4 regions of the Nordella sp. HKS 07 genome follow, and region 2 is predicted to be linked to each of the others. Evidence: riboswitches for the same ligand, from Rfam matches in the RefSeq annotation. Region 2 holds a riboswitch; each other region holds the start of a gene.

Region 1 (4,876 bases), 1.9 Mb from region 2:
CGTCTTCACGATGGCGCCGAGCTCGGCCAGGTTGCCGTAGAGCACCGCCAGCCCGCCATCCTTGGAGAAGGCATGCTCGGCCGAGCGGATCACGCCCGTCTTGCGGTCGAGATCGAGATCGTCATAGCGGCGCTCCTGGCTGAAGGCGACCTGGGTCGGCACACCACCCGGCGCGGCGCGGAAGAAGTCGCTCACCTTGGCGCTCCTGGTGCGCATCACGTCCCATTGTTCGAGCGCGACACCCAGCGTTTCCGAATGGACGGAGCCGACAGAGGTGTCGATCAGACCGGCGCGATCGAGCTCGCCGAGGATCGCCATGATGCCGCCGGCGCGGTGCACGTCCTCCATATGCACGTCCGACTTGGAAGGGGCGACCTTGCACAGCACCGGCACGCGGCGCGACAGCCGGTCGATATCGGCCATGGTGAAATCGAGTTCGGCCTCATGCGCGGCCGCGAGCAGATGCAGCACCGTATTGGTCGAGCCGCCCATGGCGATGTCGAGGGTCATGGCATTCTCGAAGGCGGCGAAGCTCGCGACCGAGCGCGGCAGCACGCTCGCATCGTCCTGCTCGTAATAGCGCCGCGCCAGGTCGACGACGAGATGGCCGGCCTCGACGAAGAGCCGGCGGCGGTCGGCATGGGTGGCGAGCGTCGAGCCGTTGCCGGGCAGCGACAGGCCGAGCGCCTCGGTGAGGCAGTTCATCGAATTGGCCGTGAACATGCCGGAGCACGAGCCGCAGGTCGGGCATGCCGAGCGCTCGATGACCTTCATGTCCTCCTCGGACACCTTGTCATCGACGGCCGCCACCATGGCGTCGACGAGGTCGAGGGCGACTTCCTTGCCCTTGAGCACCACCTTGCCGGCCTCCATCGGCCCGCCCGAGACGAAGACGACCGGGATATTGAGGCGCAGCGCCGCCATCAGCATGCCGGGGGTGATCTTGTCGCAATTGGAGATGCAGACCATCGCGTCGGCGCAATGGGCGTTGACCATGTATTCGACCGAATCCGCGATGAGCTCGCGCGACGGCAGCGAATAGAGCATGCCGTCATGGCCCATGGCGATGCCGTCATCCACCGCGATGGTGTTGAACTCCTTGGCGACACCGCCCGCCGCCTCGATTTCGCGCGCGACGAGCTGGCCGAGATCCTTCAGATGCACATGGCCCGGCACGAACTGGGTGAATGAGTTGACCACGGCGATGATCGGCTTGCCGAAATCGCTGTCCTTCATGCCGGTGGCGCGCCAGAGGCCGCGGGCGCCGGCCATGTTGCGGCCATGGGTGGTGGTGCGGGAACGATAGCTGGGCATGGTTTCTCGGTCTTTTCCTAATGCTTTCAGGACGATGCCTTCGTGCGCGTGCTTGCCTGCCCTGTCAACCGGTCAGATGGCATGGCTCGAATGTGCTTACGTGGGGATACCTTGGCCGACGCTCAGCGGCCGCGCAAAGCCAGCCAGATGCCGCCGCCGATCAGGCACAGGCCGCTCGACATCTCGACGAAGCGCACCCGCTTCTGCGAGAGCCATGACCCGGCATTGCCGGCGGCGAAAGCATAGAGACTGTCGAAGACGGTGGCGATGACCATGAAGCTCAAGCCCAGCAGGATCAGCTGGTTCAGGTAATCGCCATTGGGCGAAATGAATTGCGGGATGAGCGCGCCAAAGACGAGCAGCACTTTCGGGTTGGACAGGATGACGACGAAGCCCTGCAGAAAAAAGCCACCTCTCGGCGCCGCGGGCGCGCTCTGGGTCAACACGTCGCCCTTGGAGCGCAAGAGCTTGATGCCGAGCCAGATGAGATAGGCAGCACCCGCAAGGCGCAGCACATCGAACCAGACGCCCATATAGGTGATGGCCGAAGCAAGTCCGGCAATGGCGATGGCCATCCAGACCACGAGGCCCGCCTGGGTGCCGGCGACATTGAGAAGACCGGCGCGGGCGCCGTGCTTGAGGCTGTTGGCGATGACGATGGTGACGGTCGGGCCCGGCACAATGACGATGGCGATGGCGGCAATGCAGAAGGCGACATAGGCTTCGATGGTCATGGCTCTCTCCCGTTCCTGGCCATCGAGCAAGCCATAATCGCGCACACGCATGCAAGAGGATTCTGGACAGCTGGCCTGATGCTCTTCTACCTTGCGCCTTACTGCCCGGTGCCTTCGCCACGCGGCGAGGGAGAATCGGAAACACGGTGCGACGCCGTGGCGTGCCCAACGCTGTAAGGAAGATTTTTCCAGCCATTTCAGTTTTTTACGCTGAAGTGTGAGGCCACTGGGTTAACCGGGAAGGCGCTGGGAGAAGGTGAATCCGAGCCAGAAGACCGGCCAGGCAGGATGGCTATCCGCGTGGACAGGCGGGTGGCGGCGATGCAACGCAAGGGGAAGAGCGATGCAGACCGAACCTGTTTCCGCCGGCGATTTCGACGCGGCGGCGCGCGACGCCGTCTATCGGGCCATTTTCACCCGCCGCGATATACGTGGCCAGTTCCTGCCCTGCCCGGTTCCCGATCCGGTCCTGGCGCGCCTCCTCACCGCCGCCCATCACGCGCCTTCGGTGGGTTTCATGCAGCCGTGGAATTTCATCGTCATTCGCGATGCGGGGCGCAAGGCGCAGATACGCGACCTCGTCCGCCAGGCCCGGGCCGAGGAGGTTCGTCACGTCGCGGATGACCGGCAGGCGCTCTACCGGTCCCTGAAGCTCGACGGCATTGTCGAAGCGCCGGTCAATCTCTGCATCACCTGCGACAGGAGCCGTGCCGAAGGATCGCCGCTGGGACGCTGGCACAACCCCGAGATGGATCTCTACAGCACCGTCTGCGCGGTACAGAATCTCTGGCTCGCGGCGCGCGCCGAAGGGTTGGGGCTCGGCTGGGTCAGCATTCTCGACAAGGATGCGCTGAAGGCCCTGCTCGCCCTTCCGGCGCATGTCACCCCGGTTGCCTATCTCTGCCTCGGCTATGTCTCGGATTTCGCGGACAGGCCCGAGCTCGAAAGCAAGGGCTGGCGCAAGCGCCTGGCCCTCGACGAGCTCATATCAGCTGAGAGCTGGGCAGGCGGCGGCGAGGATGCGCTCAAAGCGCTGATCAGGAGCGCTTGAAAGCTGCATAGGTAAAGGCCTGGCTCGTCCCGAAGGGCGTCGGATGGGGCTCAATTTCGGTGACACACAATTTCGAAATTTCGGTGTCAGTGCATTTAATAGAAATTTCGGTGACAGTGCATTTAATAGATCAATAAGAAATTTCGAAATTTCAGAAAATTTCGGTGACAGTGCATTTAATAGATCGGCTGCGCCGAAACGACGAAATTGAATGCACTGTCACCGAAATTCTAAGCACCAACTACCAGCAGGCCACAAAGCTAGATACACCGAGTCGCTTTTACTTTTCTGTGGACGGGAGCTGGCCCATTTCGCGTAGACGCTTTACGTCCTGTGCCGCTTTACCAGATAAAACTCTATCTACGTTTTTGACGAAATCCATTTGCTGACGACGAATTAGGAATTTCGGTGACAGTGCATTCAATATTGTTGAATTTCGGAATTTCGGAATTTCGGTGACAGTGGAATTTCGGTGACAGTGCATTCAATATTGTTGTTTCTGCGCAACCACTATTAGGAATTTCGGTGACAGTGCATTCAATATTGTTGTTTCTGCGGAATTTCGTGACAGTGCATTCAATATTGTTGTTTCTGCGCAACCACTATTAAGCACTGTCACCGAAATTGGGACACTATTAAGTGCACTGTCACCGAAATTGGGATGACGGATTGAGTGGTGGCGCGTCTGCCGCGACGCTCGCCCCCACAACTTTCACCGAGAGGGAGACATTGCTAAGGATTGCGCGCTCGTCCGGCAGGCGGCGGCGAGGACGGGCTCACAGCGCTGATCGGGACCGCCTGAAAGCCGCATAAGTAAAGGCCTGGGTCGTTCCGAAGGGCGTCGGATGCGTCTCGCCGGCCTCGTCGATGAGTTCGAAATCCGCTCCGAGACGCGCGGCCAGCGTGTCGGCACTGTAGCGCTGCACCGGCAGGCCGCTGCATTTCTCAGGACCGGTCAGCGCGAAAGTCGAGATCACGATGTGAGATCCGGGCCGGGTGCCGGCTTTCAGCGCCGCGATATAGGCGTCTTGGGCATCTACCTCGGTGAGGAAATGGAAGACGGCGCGGTCGTGCCAGACGTTCCACTGCCGCGCCGGTTGCCAGCGCGTGATATCGGCGACGATCCACGCGACCTTGTCGGCTAGGGCGCCGAGCCGTTCCTTCGAGCGCCTCAGCGCCACATCGGAAATGTCGAGCACGGCGAGGTCGGCATAACTCTCCGCCAGCAGCCGGTCGACGAGGCGCGAGGCGCCGCCCCCGATATCGATAACGGAGCCGCCGCCCGCTTGCCTGATCAAGGCGAGCGAGCGCTCCGGCACCTCCTGATACCAGCTGACGGCGGTATCGGATTTGACGGTGTAGGCATGATCCCAGTGTGCGCGACGATCTGACATTCTATTTGTCTTTGTATTTGTGTTTGTCTTTTTATCTTGGCCAGGCCAGCCAGAGAGCGGCGATCACCAGGAGCCCGCCGCTGACGCGGTCGAGCCAGACGAGGCGTTCGCCCGCAAGGAAATTACGCGCCTGAGCTGCCAGGATCGCCAGCAGCGCGCCGAAAATGGCGCTGACCGCGACGAAGGTGACGCCGAGGATCGAGAGCTGGGGTGCGGCCGGCCGCGACGGATCGACGAAAGGCGGAAGGAAAGCGGCGAGGAAAAGGATGACCTCCGGATTGGCGACGGCGACGAGGAAGCCGTCACGGAACAGCCGACCGGTGGGCTGCGGTCCCGACAGCCCGGCCCTGCCCGCGAACCACAAGCGCGTGACGCCGAGATAG
Region 2 (4,876 bases):
CGTCCGATGTCAGGTCCTTGATGGCAAGATTAACAGCGCACTGCTGAAGCATGACCAGCGGATGACGGCCGCTGGCGGGCCACGCGCCAGACGGAAATCTTACCGGCTCCAGCGCCTCCGAAAGCGCCTGGTTGTCCTTCATCAGGTTCCGCCGCGCCTTCGGTTTTGTCGTGCCAAGATAGCGGTTGAGGTTCGCCGTACCCTTTCGGTGCCGGTTAGCTCGGCGGCCCTGGCGAGGTCCTCAAGAAAGAACGAGTTCAGCAGGATCGATTCAGGCGGGTCCTGGAGCTTGAAATACTGATAGGAGCGGACGGCGAAGACAGGCTGTTCTGCGAAACGAGCGTCCAGCCCGAGCGTTTCCACCAGCCACCGATAGGCGGCATCAATCGCCTTTGCCGTCAGCGGCAGCGGATTGCCGTCCTTGTCTTCGGAGACGATTTTTTCCTCGAGCTGTTCGACCAACTGGCGTTCGACCTGCGACCAGTTACCAAGGTCGCGCAGCCTCCCGGCCAAGGCCACGGGAACGCCCCAGCCGAAACTAGAGATCGAAACGGCCTCACTCTCGACTGGCCTGCCGGTACGATCGACCATGATCGTCGCGAGCACGGCTTCCCCCCGCGCCGAGGGTCTTTCAATCCGGCTATCCGAATAGATCTGGAGCAGCGAGGAGACTGCCGCCTCCATATCGATGCTGCCCAGGACGATCTGATAATAGAGCTTCTGGTTGGGACGGCTTTTCTCGCCATCCCCCTCCCAAGGCAGCTTGCCCTTGTCCAGTGGCGCGATACGGAAGCGGTCTCCGCTTGCCAGGTCTTCCGGCTTACGGAACGAAGGGGGCGATAACACCTCCATCGCCGTCCATGCACCAAGAATATCCGTTGCCTTGTTGGTAACAGGCGGCGGCTCCGGAGCTATACGAACCGGCCCCCGGATTTGCGGTTCCTTGATTGGCTCGGCCGCGTGAGCGGACTGCTCTGGCGGGATCGCAGCAGCTGCACGTGAAGATGCCGCCACCCGTGCGCGGGATTCCCGTGCAGCCTCAATCTCTGCTTTAGCTTTGGGCGTCTCGCGACTGACAGAAACCGCCTGAAGCGCCCTTCGATGCAACTCCCTCGCCCGCGGCACCTTCCGCTCGGACAATTCGGCAAGCAGGGTCTTCAGAAACTGCGGATCATCACGGTTCTGATCGAAGAGCTTTTCAAGCTCTGCTATTCCTTTCTTCAACAACGGCCTGGAGGACATGCTCACGCTTGTTCTGTTTCGCGGAAGTCTCGCACAAAATTTAACAGGAAATCAAAGAATTGTGGGCCTGTCTATTTGCCACGCGTCCGCTCAACCTGCTCTTCCACATGCGCGTCCAGCGCGGACGTCACCGCGCCGATCCAATCGCGGAGCTGCAATGCTTGTGGGGATTATCGATTCCCTGGAAGCAATCGAGGCTCCGAAACCCACGCCAAGTTGGCCCCATCCCCGCTATATCGACTGGGCGCCGGTGGAGCACCTCCTGCAGGGTCACTGCGTCAAATAGCGCTTTACCCAAAGTGATTGAGCCGCCTTGAGCTCGATCAACACATGATCTGGAACGCTTCCCGTTCGCCGAATGGCGGTCAGGCACGCCGCCAAATCTGTGAGCAAGCCGTTGACTTCTCCGGCGCAACAGCTAGCTTCGCCGACGGAGCTGGTTCTGCCGCAAGGCAGATTGAAAGGGAACACAGTGAGGCCGAGTCTTCGGCCGAAGCTGAGACTGCCCCCGCAACTGTAACCGTTGAGTCCTCCCCCAAATGCGCCACTGGCCGTAGACGGCCGGGAAGGCGGGAGAGGACGACGACACGGAAGTCAGGAGACCTGCCGGATCCGGTCACCCATGCTTGACCACGGGGTGTGGTCGAGCGCGGTCGTCCGTGGCGGTGACACGTGAGAAGTGTTGCCGCATGCCGGAGACCGCCGGGGTCGATTGACGTCCATTTCGGACGAAACCCTTAAAGCGCCCATCCGCCTGCGGTTTGTCGAAAACCTCGGGACAAACCTTGTTTGCTCCCGCACATCGCAGTTGGGGATGGGATGAAGAGAAGAATTTTTGGTGCCGGCATCGCAGCGCTGGCCTTGAGCGATATCGGCCTGTTTCGCGAGGCCGGGGCGGAAGAACCGACGATGCTTGATCCGATCCTGGTGACCGACGGCCTGACGCCGATCGAACAGGAAAAATCGGGGCGCGCCTATACGGTCATCTACGGCGAGCAGCTCGAGAAGAACCAGATACGTTACGTCGCCGATGCCTTGCGCCAGGTTCCGGGCTTCGCCGTGTCCCGCACCGGCTCCCATGGCGGGCCGACGCAGATCAGGGTGCGCGGCGCCGAAGCCAACCACCTGCTCGTTATGATCGACGGGGTCGAGGTCAACGAAACCTCCAACGGCGAATTCGACTTCGGCAGCCTGCTGGTCGACGATATCGACCGCATCGAAATCCTGCGCGGACCGCAAAGCGCCTTCTGGGGCTCGAATGCGACGGCAGGTGTCATCAACATCATCACCAGGCGCGGCGAAAGGAACGATTATCAGGGCGCTGCCCGAACGGAAACCGGAACCGACGGCACCTATTTCGGAAGCCTGGGCCTTTCCGGCGGCGGCGAGAAGTACGATCTGGCGCTCTCCGGCGCATTTCGCCGCAATGACGGCTTCAATATCTCGGACTTCGGGCATGAAGAGGATGGCGACCGCAATACCACGCTGAACGGCCGCTTCAATGCCGATCTCGCGCCGAACCTCTCGCTCGACAGCACGTTGCGTTATGTCGATCGCAAGAGCGACGCCGACCCTCAGGACGGCAGGGTGATCGATGGAAACGACTGGACGGCCACCGAGGAATTCTACGGCTCGATCGGCGCGACCAATTTGGCGCTCGACGGCGCGCTGACGCAGAAAGCGCGTTTCACCGGCTCCGACACATACCGGGACAATTACGCCAGCACATTCGGCGGCGCCCGGTTCTGGGACGACGGCAACCGCTACAACGCGACCTATCAGGCGAGCTACCGGTTCGACACGCCGAGCCTTCTCGCCGCGCAGCATCAGCTGACCGGCGGCTATGAGTGGGAACGCGAGACATTCGCCCCTTCGCATCTCGACGAGACGCTCGCGCGCGAGGCCAATTCGGTGGTGGGTGAATATCGCGGCGCCTTCCTCGACCAGCTCTATCTGAACGCCGCGCTGAGACGCGATTTCAATGACAGCTTCGCCAATGCGACGACCTACAGCGTGAGCGGCGCATGGCTGGTGCCGGACACCGCGACTCGACTGCACGCCTCGATTGGCACCGGTGTCACCAATCCCACCTTCACCGAGCAGTACGGATACATACCATCGACCTATATCGGCAATCCCGACCTGAAGCCGGAACAGAGCTTCGGCTGGGATATCGGCATCGAACAGGGCTTCTTCGACCGCTACCTGGTGGCGGGCATCACGTACTTCAGTCAGGATCTGACCGACGAGATCGTCGTCGTCTATGACTCCAACTTCATCGGCACCGCGATCAATCGCGACGGCAGGAGCAAACGGCAGGGTGTCGAGGTGTCGGCGACACTCGATCTCCAGAACGGTTTCACCGCCACGGCCACCTACACCTATACCGACGCGACCGAGCAGACCGAGGATCATGGCCCGCGGCTCGAAGAGATAAGGCGGCCGCGGCACACGGGCTCGCTCGCCCTGGCCTATATTTTCTACGACGGCCGGGCGCGCGTCTTCGCGGATGCCGACTTCAACGGCAGGCAGAAGGATACGGAATACATCACGTACCCATATGACCGGGTGACCCTCGACGCCTATACGCTCGTCAATGCCGGCGGCAGCTTCAGGCTCAACGATCAGCTCGAGATCTATGGCCGGATCGAGAACCTCCTCGATGAGGATTACGAAGAGGTGTTCGACTACAACACGCCTGGGCGCACGGCCTTCATCGGCTTGCGAGGAAGCTTCTGAGCATGCAAAGGGTGGCCCTTGGCATGTGGCGGGCAATAGTGATGCTGGTCTTGCTCGCCGGCGCGCCCACCGCTGCCGAGGGCACGCCACCGAAGCGCGTGGTGTCGATGAATCTATGCACCGACCAGATGGCGATGCTCGTCGCTTCCCCCGGACAACTGCATTCCGTATCCCATCTGGCCGTCGATCCGGCCTCTTCGACGCTGGCGTCCGAGGCGAAGGGTTACGCGATCAATCACGGGCTGGCGGAGGAAATCTTCCTCATGCAGCCCGACCTCGTGCTTGCCGGTACCTACACGACGCGGGCCACCGTTCAGCTGCTGCGCCGGCTCGGCATCCGGGTCGAGGAGTTCGCGCCGGAGAATTCGCTGGACGATATCCGCGCCAATCTGCGGCGGCTGGGCGAGGTGCTCGCACGGCGGGAGCGCGCCGCCGAGATCATCGCCGAGCTCGACCGGGAACTGGCGGCGCTGGCGAGCGGTACCACCCCCGATGCCAGCGTCGCCACCTATTACGCGGACAGCTACACCTCAGGGGCGGGAACTCTCGTCGATGCGCTGATCACGGCATCCGGCCTGACGAATATCGCCGCCAAGCTCGGTTTCACCGGCACCGCCAGACTGCCTCTGGAACTGCTGATATTTGCGAAGCCCGATATTCTGGTCGACGGCGTGGAGGATTATTCGGCGCCGGCGCTCGCGGAGGCGAACTTCATCCACCCGGCCTATCGCGATCTGGCGCGGCGCGGCATCCACACCGCCGTGCCCCCCAAATACACCATTTGCGGAGGACCGTTTACCGCCGAGGCCGTGCGGATTCTGCGCCAGACGGCGGACGGCAAGATGGGCGGCACCGGCCATGAATGATGTCCAAAGATACCGGCTGGCGCTGACCG
Region 3 (4,876 bases), 2.1 Mb from region 2:
CGGCGTATCATAGCCGACGCCATTGGCGATACGGCCGTCCTTGTTGGGATAATTGGCAAGAATGATGGCGACGCGGCGTTCCGTTGGATTGGCACGCCTGAGCCTGATCCAGGCCATGGCGAGCTCAGCGGTGAAGGCGATACGGTCAGGGACCGGCCGATAGGTGACGATCCGGCACTGGCTGCGCTCGTCCCAATGATCATCTGCCTTGAATGAGACGGCGCGGGTGAATATTCGCCCGTCGAGTTCCGGCAGCACGACATTCATCGCGAGGTCGCGGGCGCTGAGGCCCTGTGCGCTGTCACGCCAGCTCTCTTCGCCCGATCCCGCGAAGACGACTTGCAGGACGGGACAGTCATAGGGCGTGAAGGGCGTATCGACCGCGCTGCCGCCCGAAGAGACCGCGAATGCTGTCGCATTGAGGATGATGTCGGGCGGCGAGGAGGCGAGTGTCGCGGCGATGAACCGGGCACTCGCTGAATCCTTGAGGCTCGTCACATAAAGGGCGAGCGCGTTGATGCCGCGCGCCTTCAGATCCGCGATCAGCGCATCGACGGGCGCCGTCTGGGCGCCTTCGAGCACGGAGCGATAGAAGACGATGGCGGCGACCGGCGCGTCGGCGATCCAGTTACCCGTCGGCAGATATAGGCCGGCCTTGTCGAGAGGGCGGGCAGGGGCAGGCGCCTCGCCGCGTTCCAGCATATTGAGACAGAGACGCAGGAACCCTTGCGCATTCTCCCGCCCGCCGGCGACCAGATACTGCCGCAGCCGCTCGCAATCGGCTGCGCTCAGGGTCGAATGGCCATTGAGGGCGGCATCCGGCTGCGCATCCCCCGGCAGCACAGCCAGCTTGATCTGATGCGCGCGCGCCAGGGCCTCGATCTCGGCGAGCCCATAGGGCCAATATTGCGCACCGCCGAGAAGCCTGAGCACGATGAGCCTGGCGTGACGCAACGTCTTGTCGAGATAGAGGTCGACCGACAGATTGTGCTGAAGCTGCAGCAGATTGGCGAGACGCAGCGTGGTGTCGGCGGGAGCTACAGCTTCCCAGGCTCGAGCCAGGGAAGCAAGCTCGCTGTCGGCGGCCGAGAGAACGACGATGTCGCCTGGCGCCTGGGCGAGGTCGACGGCCTCGGCGGCCCCGTCAATGACGCCGGTCTGGGCGGCGAGAAGGTGCATCAGGTTTCAATCTGACTCATGTTTGACCCTCACCCTGAGGCGCCTGGCGAAGCCGGGCCTCGAAGGGTCTGTTGCAACAAACTCACTCTATCCTGAGGGGTGCTTCGAGGCTCCCCCGGCTCAAGGCCGGGGAGCGCCTCAGCAAGAGGATACTGTTCACCCCGTCAGGCAGGCCTCGACGGCGGCCCGGTCCAGTCCCTTGAGTCCGATGACGACGATCTCGCTCGACCGCTTTTCATCCACGCGCCAGGGGCGGTCGAAATAGCTGTTGAGCCTGGGACCAACCGCCTGGATCAGGAGGCGGCCCGACGCACCGTCGATGGCGGCGAAGCCCTTGAGCCGCAATATGTCGTGCTCGGCGATGAGATCCTCAATGCGCTTTAGGATCTGCTCGCGATCCCTGATTGCACCAAGCGACACCGAGAAGGTGACGAAGTCGTCGTGGTCATGCTGCACCTCGCCTTCCATCTCGTGATGGGAGAGGCGGTTATGTATGTCCTCCTCGGCGGCGGACGCGATGCCGAGCAGGGCCGAGGCATCGAGCGCGCCATGCTGGGTGGGAACGAGCTTGGCGCCTCTGCGGATCTGGCCCTTGAGATCGCCCGCGAGCTTCTCCGTCTCATGCGCCGCCAGGAGATCGGTCTTGTTGAGCACGATCATGTCGGCGCAGTTGAGCTGGTCCTCGAACAATTCCTCGATCGGATTCTCGTGGTCGAGATTGGGATCGGCGGCGCGCTGGGCGGCGACAGCTTCCTCGTCATCGGCGAAGCGGCCCTCGGCCAGCGCCTTGGCGTCGACCACGGTGACGACGCCGTCGACGGTGACGCGCGACTTGATCTCCGGCCAGTTGAAGGCCCGCACCAGAGGCTGCGGCAGTGCGAGGCCGGAGGTCTCGATGACGATGTGCTCGGGCGGGAGGTCCCGCTCGAGCAGCTTCTTCATCGTCGGCACGAAATCATCCGCGACCGTGCAGCAGATGCAGCCATTGGCGAGCTCGACGACATCCTCCTCGCGGCAGACTTCATCGCCGCAGCCTTTGAGGATCTCGCCATCGACGCCGATATCGCCGAACTCGTTGATGACGAGGGCGATCCGCCGCCCCTTGGCGTTCTGCAGGAGGTGGCGGATCAGGGTCGTCTTGCCGGCGCCGAGAAAGCCGGTGATGACCGTGGTGGGAATTTTCTGGAGCGACATTCTTCAGGCCTCTTTCACGAAGCGGTCCATGGCGAGACCGAGGAAGCCGCCGATCGCCAGCCACATCAGGGCCGCGACCGCCAGCGTATTGGCGGCGAAGGCCGCTGAAATGACCGCCGGCACAGCGCTCTCATGCGTGGGCGGCAACGGCGCCCCGATGATATGGGGAAGCGCCACCAGCACGACCGCTGCCACCTTCGCCCAGAGCTCATGGCGCTGGGTGAAGAGCCAGATGGCGAGACCGGTCGCCACGATCGTGCCCACCCACCAGACCTGGCGCGCGAAGAGGTCGCCGGCCGGCATGCCCGGCAACTCGGGCGGCAGGCTGGCGGCGGGCGCCAGATGCACCGCGAGGAAGCCGGCAAGCCCCCACAGCACGCCATTGCGCGGCGTGATGCGGATGCCGGCGATAAGGCTGACCCCCGCCAGCGCGGCGGCAAAGCCGGCGGCGGCGACGATGCTGGCGAGGAAGGTATAGGTCGTGCGCTCGGCGCCGTCGGCTGGCGCCCAGGCTTCGTGCTCGGCCTCGGCCGCAGGAGCCTGCTCAGCCGAAGCTGTCGTCGTTGTGGTCGCGGCGCCATGGTCATGCGAATGACCATCGCCGGCGTTTTCATACTTCTCGGCTTCGAGAATCAATGGCGTGAGCCGCACATGCTGGATCGCGCCATAGAACAAGCCTGCCGCGATCCCTGCCAGGAGCGCGGCGAGGATCACTCGCCCAATCATTTCGAGACCTGCTTAGTGGCAGGGAAAGCCGATGGAGTGGCGCGTGTCATGCGCCGCATTGTGCAACTGGTCGGCCTGGGCGAGTCCGACGCCGTAAAGCAACAGGACGCCGAAAGCCAGCGCGCTGAGGCCTGCGGCCAAACGCTGCGACATCGTCAAGGGAAGCGCGGAAATACGATCCGTGGTCATGAGCGAAACACCCTCCGTGTGCTCAAAGTTCAAGGTGAGGGCAGGGCCCTGGGTGGCCGCGGCAGGTCTCCTGACTTGCGATTTCGGGCGGAAGCACGCGGCCTTCCCGGTTGCCCAGTGGCCAAGTCTGCATGCGTCCTCATCGCTCACAGTTGCGGGGGCAGTCACGGTTTTGGCCCCGATTGGGTCATCCGCACCGTGTTCCCTGTTCGGTTTCTAGCCTTTTGGCATCGAAACACCGCGTGACTCATGGGTGCCACGCCCGTAACCGCCCGTCAAGGCTCGGCTTTTCCAAAGCGTATTTTGCAGTATTTTCCTATTGCCTTGGGGAGGATCCAGGGGTTATATTGATTGAACGTTCAATTAGAAAAGGAAGGTCACAAATGAACGCGATCGATTTTGGCGCGCCTAACCGACTTGCCGATGACGAGCGTGCCGGCCTTCCGCCCTGGACCTATTTCAACAAGGAACTCTTCCAGATCGAGCAGGACGAGCTTTTTCGCCGCCATTGGCAGCTCGCCTGCCATGTAAGCGACGTCCCCCAGGAGGGCGACTGGACGACCTTCGACATCGCCGGCGAGCGCGCTCTCATCGTGCGCGGCAAGGACAAGGTAGTGCGCGCCTTCCACAATGTCTGCCGTCACCGCGGCTCGCGCGTGGTGGCGGGCGAGAGCGGGCGCTGCAAGAGCGCCATGGTCTGCCCGTTCCATGGCTGGTCCTATAATCTCGACGGCACCCTGCGGGCGGTGCCCAAGGCCAAGACCTTCCCCAAGCTCGATCCCGTCACCCATGGCCTCGTCCCGCTCGAGCACGAGATCTGGCAGGGCTTCGTCTTCGTACGCTTCAAGCCGGGCCCGCAGGGCTCCGTCGCCAATCTCATGTCGCCGCATGAGAAGGAGGCCGCCGCCTACCGACTGGCCGAGGCCAGGCCCTATTCGCCGCAGACCCGCGACATACTGGAGGTGAACTGGAAGGCGGTGCGCGACGTCGACAATGAAGGTTATCACGTGCCGATCGCTCATCCCGCTTTGCACGACCTCTATGGCCAGCAATATAGGGACGGTCGCCCGTCGGACGGCGTGTCGCGCTCGGAAGGGCGCATCACCGGCGTGTCGCCGCGCTTCTGGAGCGTGCGCAACTATGTGAAGCACCGCCCCGACATGGGGCATCTGCCTGAGGAGGCGAAGGGGCGGTGGGTCTATCTCGGCATGTTCCCCAATCTCGTGATCATGCTTTATCCCGATCTCGTCGGCTATTATCAGGAGCTGCCGGTCGAAGTGGGCAAGACCATTCAGCGCATGGCCTATTACGCCCCGCCCGATGACCGCCGCGCGGCCAAGGTGGCGCGCTACCTGGCACATCGCATCGACCGCGTCACCGGCGCGGAGGACGCCCAGCTCATCAAATGGTCGTGGGAGTCGATGCAGTCCTCGGGCTTCTCGAGTATGATCCTGTCCGATCTCGAGGCGGGTGTGCGCGATTATCACGACACGTTGCGCGCCACGATCCCGGTCGCGGCACTCGTCAATGAGCCGGCCAAGGGGCAGGTCGAGACGATCAATCAGACGCTGCTCGCCACCCGCAACTA
Region 4 (4,876 bases), 2.1 Mb from region 2:
TGACTTCACCGTCGATGCAGTAGATGAGATGCGTGGCGCCCATCGCCATCAGGGGCAGGGGTGCTGTGAGCTGGCGGCAGGTGAGCGACCCTTTGCCGAATGAGCGCGCAATCATCAGATTGAAGTCGCGCACCGGTCCGTCGCTGAGCTTGCCGGTGACCGACCAGTCGCCGGAGAAGGAGGCCGGGCGATAGGGCGAAGCGAGATCGATCGCGCCGATCTCTTCGGTTTCGAGCCGCATGCCCTTGCCTTCGAGCAGCATGATATGGCGGTCATAGCCGGCGAATTTCGAGAAGGGACCGTCCTCCGCGACATCGGCGATGCTGACGCGCCAGCGGAATCCGGTGCCGCCGAACCCGCCATCTGGGGGATCGACCGCGATCTCGGTCGTGATGCCGCCGCCATTCTTCCAGGGCATCACCTTGTAATCGTCGCGCCGCAGGATCTTCATGAGCTCCCCCCTCAATCAATGCAAAGCATAGCCGATCGGTTCGGCATGCGCGATCACGCGCCGGATATCGGGCTTGGCGTGTTGCAGCGAGAGCTCGATCCGGTCGATGACTTCATGCACCGTCTCGACTGCCTCCTCGGGAGCGAAGCGGCAGTGATAATGCACGAAGACGCCCTCGCTGTTGCGCCTGACCCGCACATTGTGGATGTCGCAGACCCGCGTCTCGGCCGCGGCGAGCTTGCGCAGCAGATCCTCGATTTCCTTCTGGCTACGCGGCGGCAGATCCTCTCCCGGCAGCACCTTCTCGGGCAGCGGCTCGATGTGGCTCTCCACCTCGACATCCTGGCCGAGCTCACCGCGGATGGCGGCCTCGAGCATGGTCGCCTTTTCATGGGCGTCGAGCAGCGACATCCTGGCGTCGACCTCGAGATCGAAGCTGACGGCGGTACGGATGCCGACGCGCTGGATGGTCAGATGGTGGATCGCCAGATCGAGACGATGCGCGATGAGCCGCACGCGCTGCGAGATCGATTCATCGTCGAGCGCCACGGGATCCGTGGTGACGGTGACATCCGCATTGGGATAGGCGGCCCGGATATTCTGGCTCACCAGTTCCCTGAGCGCGATCATGTCGTCGACCGGCATGGTGCGCGGCACGGTCACGACGACGCCGGTGAACAGCGTGGCGCCGGCGGGCCGGATGCGCAAGCGTTCGAGCGCCAGCACGCCGGGCGTCGCCTCGATGATCTTGCGGATGGCCTCGGTGGCCGAGCCCGGCGCCGCGTCGAGCAAGGTGTCGAGCGTGCGCTTGCCGAGGCGCAATGCGATCACCGTCATGACGCAGGCGACGATCAAAGCTGCGATGGAGTCGGCGGCCGGAAAGCCGTACCAGACCAGGCCGAGGCCGACCAGCACCGCCATGGAGCTCCACATGTCCGAGGTGAAGTTGAGCGCATCGGCGGCCAGCGCCTCGCTCGACGTCGCCTTGGCGACGCGGGTCAGGGCACGGGCGCGGAAGAAATCGACGATGATCGAGACGACGATGATGGCGGCCGCCCACCAGGTGAGCAGGATCTCGGTGTTGCCGGAGATCAGGCGATGGATGGCCTCATAGGAGATCCAGGCGGTGGTGCCGAGCAGCAGGCCGGTCTCGGCCAGCGCCGCGATGCTCTCGATTTTCGCATGGCCGTAATGATGCCGTTCGTCCGGCGGCTGATCGCTCATGCGCACGGCGAAGAAGGTGATCACCGTGGCACAGAAATCGGTGAAGCTGTGGACAGCCTCCGACAGGATGCCGAGCGATCCGGTGAGCAGCCCCGCCACCAGCTTGGCGATGGCGAGCGCGGCGCTCGCCGCCATGGAGATGAGGGCGACAGATTGTTTTTCCGACTGAGCCATAACCGTTTCCTAGCGCGGGATGCGAAAAAGTGGATACCGGTCTTTCGCGAGAATCCCGCGCTAAAATACTAAAATCGATCCCGTTTATGAGTTTGGTTCGAATCGATCCAAACTCATCGTGATCTAGGCCGGGACACGGGAAAATTGAACCCGGTTTATTTGCACGATCTGCAACAAGTCTTGACCCGCCAAGCGCCATTCCGTAGTAACGGCTCACGGTTCCGCCCAGCCATGGCGGATTAAAAGGGAACACGGTGCGGACTACCCATCAGGGGCCAAGACCGTGGCTGCCCTCGCAACTGTAAGCGGCAAGCGCTTTGCCATCACCACTGGCCCATCGGGGCTGGGAAGGAGCACAGCGCGCCAGAGCCGCGAGCCAGGAGACCTGCCGTAGCAAATATCCATGACGCCGGACGAGGTGTGCCGGCAGGGGTGAGGCATGATTTTCCGCGCGATGTCAGGCGATGCAGCCTGACGCTATACTCTATCTGGTGAGCCAGGCCTATGTGAGCGCCAAGCGTCTGCGCGCTCTCAAGGCCGGATTACTCCAGGCTTCCGCCGTCCCGGCGCGCGTCGCGCGCATGGAGGGCGCCGAGGCCGGTCCCATGACGGCTCTCGACGAGCTGGTGCACGACGGCGCCAGCGCCATCCTGGTGCAGCCGGTCGGCCTGCCATTCTCCGACAGTCTCGGCGCGTGGCTCGGCGGTGCCCTTGGCCACTGGCTGCGGAAGAATCCAGCCATCCAACTGGCGCTGGCGCAGGACCAGGCCGACGCGGCAGAGGTGCACGCGGCGGTCGCCGCCAGGGCACTGAGCAAGGCCGACGCGGCACGTCTCATTACGACGGACGAAGCCGAGCTCAATAATCCGGGCTGGCAGGATCCACCACCCTTCCGCCACCACCTGCTGGTCTGCTCCGGCCCGCGCTGCAGCTACCGCGAGGCCGGCTCGATCAAGGACGTGCTCACCGACGCCCTGCGGCGCGAAGGCATATATGACAACTGCCTCATCGCGCTGACCGGATGTCTTTTTCCCTGCAACCAGGGGCCGTTGGTGGCGGTCTATCCCTCAGGTCACTGGTACCGGCTCACGAAGCCGGCAGACGTGGCCCGTTTCGCCGCCGCACTGGCTTCCAATACGTTCGTCCCTGAACTCATCATCCATGAGGTAAAACATCATGAGATTGTCTAGCCTGGTGATCGCGGCCCTCCTGGCGCTTGCGGCGCCGCCAGCCCTGGCGCAGGAGCGCAGCATCGAAAGCTGCGCCACGACCTCGAGCTTCAAGGCGGCACCGAGCCGCGTCATCACGCTCAATCAGCAGGCTACCGAGATCATGCTGGCGCTCGGCCTCGAACGCCACCTCATCGGCACCGCCTATCTCGACGATGCGATCCCCGAGCGCTGGCTTACCGCGTACAAGAGCGTGCCGGTGATCGCCAAGCAATATCCGGCGCGTGAGGTGGTGATGGCGCAGAGTCCGGACTTTCTCTTCGCCGGCTTCGCGTCGGCCTTCGGCGAGAAGAGGCTCGGCCCCGAGAAGGACTGGAATGCTCTTGGCATCGGAACCTATGTGGTCAATGCGGAATGTCGCAACCAGCATCCCGACGACGTCATGATCACCACGGCGGCGCTCTATACCGATATCGAGCGCATCGGCGCGCTGTTCGGCGCAGAGGACAAAGCCAGAGCTTTGGCGGACGATATGAAGGCGCGGCTCGCCGCTGTCGCCGGCAGCAATCCGGGCGCCGGACGGCGCGCCTTCCTTTTCGACTCCGGCACCGAGACCGCGTTCTCGGCGGGCTGCTGCGGAACACCCGCCTTGCTGCTCCAGGCCGTCGGCCTCAAGAACATCGCCGCCGATGTGAAGGGCCGCTGGGCCGATCTCGCCTGGGAGAAGGTCGCCACCGCCGATCCGGAGATCATCGTGCCGATCGAGGCGGAATGGTCGACGGCGCAAGAGAAGATCAATCACCTCAAGGCCGATCCGGTGCTTTCGCAGCTCGAGGCCGTCAAGGCGGAGCGTTTCATCATCATTCCCTTCTCGCAAACCTTGCTCGGTGTGCGCTTCGTCGAAGGGGTGGAAAAACTCGGCGCCGATCTCGAGGCCTTGAAGTAGATCGGGGTGACCGTCTCCTCCTTCAGAAGTCCCGGCCTGTTCGCGCTCGCGGTCATGGCACTGATCCTCGCCGGGCTCGCCGGGGTCTTCTGGGGCACCGCCGATCTTGCCTGGGATGATCGCTTCAAGGCGCTGCTCCGGCTTGCCGATGCAGAGCCGGCGCTCAAGCTCATCGTCTGGGAATGGCGACTGCCGCGCGTGATCATGGTAGCGCTGGTCGGCGCCGCTCTCACACTTGCCGGCCTCCTGATGCAGGCCTTGCTGCGCAATCCCCTGGCCGATCCCTATTTGCTCGGGCTCTCCTCGGGCGCCTCGGCGGCAGCCGCCGCCGCGATCATCTGGCTTCCCGGTGTATTCGTCTCGCTGATCGGCCTGCCGATCCTCGCCTTTCTCGGGGCCATGCTGGCTTTTCTCATTGCGCTTGGGCTGTCCTTCTCGCCCGGCCGCAATCTCGACCGTCTGATGCTGATCCTGTCGGGGACCGCGGTGTCGCTGTTCTTCCAGTCGATCACGGCCTTCTTCCTCCACATCGCCGAGCCGCATGTAACGCAGCAGGCGCTGCAATGGCTGATGGGCTCGGCCGCAGGCACCAAGTGGCCCGATCTTCTCCCGCTCGCCATAAGCTTGCCGCTCCTGGCGCTCACCGCCTTCGCTTTCGCACCCATGCTGGATGCAGTGCTGCTCGGCGACGAGCGCGCGACGGCCCTCGGCGTGCCGGTGGGGGCGTTGCGGATCGGCTTCTTTTCGGCCGCCGCCTTGCTCACCGGGCTTTCGGTCGCAGCCGCCGGCATCGTCAGCTTCGTCGGGCTGATCGTGCCACATCTGGCCCGGCTCCTGATCGGAGCGACGCATCGTTGGCTCATCCCTCTGGCGCTGCTGCTCGGCGCCATCGTGCTGGTGCTGGTCGATCTT

The links. Region 2 has a riboswitch for cobalamin ahead of G5V57_RS04505 (TonB-dependent siderophore receptor). Riboswitches for the same ligand answer to the same signal wherever they lie in the genome.
Region 1: another riboswitch for cobalamin. It lies ahead of bluB (5,6-dimethylbenzimidazole synthase); the one in region 2 lies ahead of G5V57_RS04505 (TonB-dependent siderophore receptor).
Region 3: another riboswitch for cobalamin. It lies ahead of G5V57_RS28155 (CbtB domain-containing protein); the one in region 2 lies ahead of G5V57_RS04505 (TonB-dependent siderophore receptor).
Region 4: another riboswitch for cobalamin. It lies ahead of G5V57_RS28335 (ferredoxin); the one in region 2 lies ahead of G5V57_RS04505 (TonB-dependent siderophore receptor).

What each region holds. Positions count from the first base shown of each region.
Region 1 covers NZ_CP049258.1:6,196,861-6,201,736, forward strand. Annotated here, with positions in the region: gene ilvD (dihydroxy-acid dehydratase) at 1-1,314, opposite strand, end outside; gene G5V57_RS29255 (LysE family translocator) at 1,437-2,048, opposite strand; cobalamin riboswitch at 2,138-2,347, shown strand; gene bluB (5,6-dimethylbenzimidazole synthase) at 2,392-3,099, shown strand; gene G5V57_RS29265 (trans-aconitate 2-methyltransferase) at 3,876-4,493, opposite strand; gene G5V57_RS29270 (LysE family translocator) at 4,525-4,876, opposite strand, start outside.
Region 2 covers NZ_CP049258.1:928,947-933,822, forward strand. Annotated here, with positions in the region: gene G5V57_RS04495 (AAA domain-containing protein) at 1-142, opposite strand, end outside; gene G5V57_RS04500 (hypothetical protein) at 142-1,248, opposite strand; cobalamin riboswitch at 1,663-1,868, shown strand; gene G5V57_RS04505 (TonB-dependent siderophore receptor) at 2,062-3,981, shown strand; gene G5V57_RS04510 (ABC transporter substrate-binding protein) at 3,984-4,847, shown strand; gene G5V57_RS04515 (iron ABC transporter permease) at 4,840-4,876, shown strand, end outside.
Region 3 covers NZ_CP049258.1:5,982,881-5,987,756, forward strand. Annotated here, with positions in the region: gene cobN (cobaltochelatase subunit CobN) at 1-1,179, opposite strand, end outside; gene cobW (cobalamin biosynthesis protein CobW) at 1,336-2,373, opposite strand; gene G5V57_RS28150 (CbtA family protein) at 2,377-3,099, opposite strand; gene G5V57_RS28155 (CbtB domain-containing protein) at 3,112-3,288, opposite strand; cobalamin riboswitch at 3,331-3,546, opposite strand; gene G5V57_RS28160 (aromatic ring-hydroxylating dioxygenase subunit alpha) at 3,672-4,876, shown strand, end outside.
Region 4 covers NZ_CP049258.1:6,018,783-6,023,658, forward strand. Annotated here, with positions in the region: gene G5V57_RS28325 (HutD family protein) at 1-451, opposite strand, end outside; gene G5V57_RS28330 (cation diffusion facilitator family transporter) at 467-1,849, opposite strand; cobalamin riboswitch at 2,049-2,257, shown strand; gene G5V57_RS28335 (ferredoxin) at 2,314-3,039, shown strand; gene G5V57_RS28340 (ABC transporter substrate-binding protein) at 3,026-3,964, shown strand; gene G5V57_RS28345 (iron ABC transporter permease) at 3,971-4,876, shown strand, end outside.